One region of the Mycolicibacterium pallens genome, then DNA from elsewhere that is predicted to be linked to it. Evidence: predicted binding sites of a transcription regulator. Region 1 holds the regulator's gene; the other holds the start of a gene.

Region 1 (2,400 bases):
GCCCGAGGCCTCTGCCGCCTCGCGGTTCTCGACCTATCCCGACGGTGGCGGCGCACAGGTCGCCGCGGCGCCGGGATTCGGCTGGGCGCCCGAGGACAGCGAGAAGTCGCAGCCGGGCCCCGAAGATGTGTTCGACGGCGATCAGGATTCGATCGACACCACGCCGACCCGCATACCCGACGAGGCTGAGCAGGCCGGCGGCTACGAGGCCGATGACATCGACGAGGCCCCTGCCGAACTGGAGTACGCCGAGGTCGAGGAACTCGACGACGAGGAATCAAGCGATTCCGGCCGTCATGCAGCGGTGAACCTCGGGGAGTCGCAGTCGATGTGGCGGCTCAACCTGGGTGAGCTCGGCACGCCGCGGCGTCGTCGCGCCGCCGAACCGGAGCTCGAGCCGGAGCCCGAGCCGGTCGAGCCGGACCCCGACGACATCGTCGAGTCCGATGTGGTCGACATCGAGGACGAAGAGGACGCGTCCACGGCGCCCGCCGAGGTGTTGTCGTCGGATGTCCACACCGAAGCGGCAGCCAACCGCCCGGCGATCCACCTTCCGCTGTCTGACCCCTATCAGGCGCCGGAAGGCTATGTGGTCAAGGCCAATACGCATTCCGGGCTGTACTACACCCCGGACTCTGCGCTCTACAACGACACCGTGCCCGAGGTGTGGTTCGCCAGTGAGGAACTCGCGCAGGCGAATGGATTCCACAAGGCGGAGTGAGGCTTTCGCCTCCTCCGGCTAGACCTTGCGGATGACGGTGACGACCTTGCCGAGGATGGCGGCGGCGTTGCCGTCGATCGGGTCGAACGCCGGGTTGTGCGGCATCAGCCAGACCTGACCACCCGTACGCTTGAACGTCTTGACCGTCGCTTCACCGTCGATCATCGCCGCGACGATGTCGCCGTTGTCGGCCACGTTCTGCTGACGGACCACGACCCAGTCACCGTCGCAGATCGCGGCGTCCACCATGGATTCGCCGACGACCTTCAACAGGAACAGCGAACCCTCGCCGACCAGTTCGCGCGGTAGCGGGAAGACGTCCTCGACGGCCTCCTCGGCCAGGATCGGGCCGCCGGCGGCGATGCGCCCGAGAACCGGCACGAACGTCGGCTCGGGCAGGGCATCCGAACCGGCGACCTCGGTGCGCACCGGGGTGACGGACTCATCGGCGCCGCGGACGTCGACGGCTCGGGGTCGGTTGGCGTCGCGGCGCAGGTAGCCCTTGCGCTCGAGGGTGCGCAGCTGGTGCGCCACCGACGATGTCGAGGTGAGGCCGACGGCGTCGCCGATCTCCCGGATGCTCGGGGGATAGCCGCGGCTGGTGACCGAAGCCCGGATCACTTCGAGGATGGTTCGCTGCCGCTCCGTCAGCCCGGAGTCGGCGTTATCGCGGCGGCTTGTGTCGGTACCCGATGTCTCACTGCGGTCGCTCATGGGGCCGAATGTAGTCGCGCATGTCGAGAAATTCAAACATTTGTTCGACCGTGTCGCGATCCGGTCCGGATCGACGGTGATCGGAACAAAACTTGTCGGTGGTCGGATTTATCCTTCGAACACGCTCGCTCACATGTTCGGTTTTCGAACGCATGATCGAGTATATTTCGAACACAAGAGCGAACAGCGGCGGCTTCGAGGGAAGGACTTCAGACATGACAGTCATCGATGATCGACAGGTTTTCATCCCGGCACCGGTTTACCGGCGGACGTCCGGCGCGCCCGTCGCCCCAGCTCGGCGCCGTCCGGCAGGACCTCGCGCCTACCGGCCGCACCCGGCCCGGCCGGCGATCGCGCCGATCCAGTACCGCGGCACCGGTGTCGCCTTCTCCCGGGCTCCGCACACGCGCAGGCCGGTCAGCACCGCTGTGACGATCGCGCTGGCCGGGGTGGCCGCGCTGATCACGCTGTGGCTCGGCATGGTCGGCCACTTCAGTGGCTCGCCGGCGGCCAGCGAACAGATGCCCGACCAGCTCGCCGTCGTTCAGGTGCAGGCAGGGGAGACGCTGCAGCAGCTGGCCGGGCGGGTCGCACCGGATGCGCCCGCCGGACAGGTTATGCAACGCATCCGCGACCTGAACAAGCTCGAGTCGGCGTCACTGGACGCCGGGCAGACGCTCATCGCGCCGATCGGCTGACCACCGTGCTGGCCGTGGCCGCTCGACAGACGGCGCAGGTAGGCTCTCAGTGGTTCGAATCATCGGACCACGGCGGAGCGAAGGAGCGGTCATGCACTGTCCGTTCTGTCGCAACCCGGACTCCCGCGTCGTCGACTCCCGCGAGACCGACGAAGGTCAGGCCATCCGGCGGCGCCGGTCCTGCCCCGAATGCGGCCGGCGATTCACCACCGTGGAAACCGCAGTGCTCGCGGTCGTGAAGCGCAGCGGCGTCACCGAACCGTTCAG
Region 2 (2,400 bases), 1.7 Mb from region 1:
TCCACCAGGAAGTACTCCTGTTCCGGACCACAGAACGAGACGACGTGCTCGAAGTCCTTGTGCCCGAACAACTTCAGGATCCGCTCGGCGTGCGTACCCATTGCTTGCTGACTGCGCAGCAGGGGCGTCTTGTAGTCGAGGGCTTCGCCCGTCATCGACACGAATACCGTTGGGATGCACAACGTATTGCCGTTCGGATTCTCCAAGATGTAGGCCGGGCTGGTGACGTCCCAGCCGGTGTAGCCACGCGCCTCGAAGGTGCTGCGCAAGCCGCCCGACGGGAAGCTCGACGCGTCCGGTTCGCCCTGTATCAGTGTCTTTCCGGCGAACTCCGCCAGCGTCTGCCCATCGGACACCGGCTCGAGGAAGCTGTCATGCTTCTCCGCGGTCAGCCCGGTCATCGGATAGAAGACGTGAGCGTAGTGCGTGGCGCCCTTCTCCAGCGCCCAGTCCTTCATCGCCGCGGCGACCGAATCGGCGACCGATGGGTCCAGCTTCTCGCCCTTCTCGATCGTGGCGACCACCGACTTGTAGACCGACTTGGGCAGACGCGCCTGCATTTCGGCCTTGGTGAACACGTTCGATCCGAAGATCTCCCCCGGCGCCTCGCCGGGGACGAAGCTGACGGCCGGAGGCTCGTAGGCCTCGACATTGACGATCGCCTGCAGACGGGCCGCGTTTCCGCTCAACTGTCTTCACCTTTGCACCCATGACATCCGCGTCTGCTTCGCGGACGTGACCGGCCCACACTAGGAACACCACGTTCCAGGCTCGTTACGTGAAGATCACCGCGGCAAGTCATTAGTTTCGTACGCGGTCGTGCGATTTTCGCAAAGGTGCCGCAGATCGGCGAAACTTGTCAGAGCCTCGAACTAATGTTCGAGGCGTGAGTTCAAATGCGGTGCACAGAGCGGTCGAAGCGCTTCGCATCGCCCATGACGAACTTGCCGCTCTGTCCGTGGAGTCGTTGTCGCACCGCGAACTTCTCGGCGTCCTTGGCGAGCTGGAAGTGCTGACCCGGCAGCTGCCGGCGCAATCACACCGAATCCTCGCGAGGCTCGCCGCTGAGGCCTCCCCTCAGCGGCTCGGCGCGAAGACTCTCCCCGAGCTGATCGCCACTCGCCTGCGCGTCTCGCTGGCCGAAGCCAAGGGCCGCGTACGCGATGCCAAGAACTTGGGCCCGCGCCGCTCCCTCGCTGGCGAGCCGCTAGCGCCGGTATTAGAACTGACGGCCACCGCGCAGGCCGCCGGCGATATCGGGCCGGAACACGTCGCCATCATCGGTAGGTTCTTCAAGGAGTTGCCGGACTGGGTCGATCCGCACACTCGCTCCCAAGCCGAAGCGGATCTCGTGGTCAACGCTCGGGGCCTCACGCCAGAGGAGCTGAAGCAGATCGCCGAACGCCTTAATGCCCTGATCGACCAGGACGGCCCGATGCCCGACGACACCGCACGGGCACGCAAGCGGGGACTCTATATCGGCAGGCAGCAGTCGGACGGCATGACACCGGTACACGGGTTGCTTGATCCTCTCGGACTGGCGACTCTCGAAGCAGTGACCGCCAAACTGGCCGCTCCCGGGATGTGCAATCCCAATGACGAAAGTCCTTGCATCTCAGGCACTCCGAGCCATGATCAGATCGCCGGCGACGATAGGTCGGCAGCGCAGCGCAACCACGATGCGCTCACCGCGATGGGGCGCAGCATGCTGTCGTCGGGCGAATTGGGCCAGCACAACGGCTTACCCGCGATGATCATCGTGTCGACGACGCTGCAAAACCTGACCGATGCGGCCGGTGTTGGAGTGACCGCCGGCGGCTCGCTGCTGCCCATGAGTGATGTCATTCGCCTCGCTTCCCATGCGCATCACAGCCTGGTGGTGTTCGACAAACACACCGCACGACCGCTCTATCTGGGCCGATCCAAGCGGATCGCGACCGCTGATCAGCGCATCGTGCTGCTGTCACGTGACCGTGGCTGTACACGTCCCGGATGCACGGTTTGTGGCTACGACTGCCAGGTACACCACATCACCAGTTGGGCTGCCGGCGGTCCGACCGACGTCGACAAGATGGTGTTGGCCTGCCCGGGCGACAACCGACTCGCTGACGACGGCTACCGTGTCCGGATCGGCCTGGATGGATCCGTCGAATGGATCCCGGCTCCCGAGAACGATGTTGGTCAGGCCCGGACGAACATGTACCACCACCCGGAGCGGATGCTGACCACATCCGACGCGGACGGCGAGGTTGCCCGAAAGGTCACCGCCCCGCAGCGAGACGACGATGTCGGGGGCCACGAGGTGGCTTGAGCCGACCTGGAAGCTAACGGACGGCCAACCCCTGTGCCCGCGCCCAGAGCTGGTCGGCGTGATCAGCGATGTAGAACGGTCCAACATCA

Evidence for each region. Region 1 encodes LexA, which represses DNA repair genes until DNA is damaged. Its sites were predicted from a motif close to CGAACANNTGTTCG; they were not measured.
Region 2: a site for LexA is predicted at 869-882, ahead of K0O64_RS19765 (HNH endonuclease signature motif containing protein). Genes of this name have one in related genera too.

Annotation. Positions count from the first base shown of each region.
Region 1 covers NZ_CP080333.1:2,331,027-2,333,426, forward strand. Annotated here, with positions in the region: gene K0O64_RS11475 (LGFP repeat-containing protein) at 1-721, shown strand, start outside; gene lexA (transcriptional repressor LexA) at 740-1,435, opposite strand; gene K0O64_RS11485 (LysM peptidoglycan-binding domain-containing protein) at 1,651-2,133, shown strand; gene nrdR (transcriptional regulator NrdR) at 2,225-2,400, shown strand, end outside.
Region 2 covers NZ_CP080333.1:4,034,681-4,037,080, forward strand. Annotated here, with positions in the region: gene K0O64_RS19760 (glutamine synthetase III family protein) at 1-689, opposite strand, end outside; gene K0O64_RS19765 (HNH endonuclease signature motif containing protein) at 887-2,311, shown strand.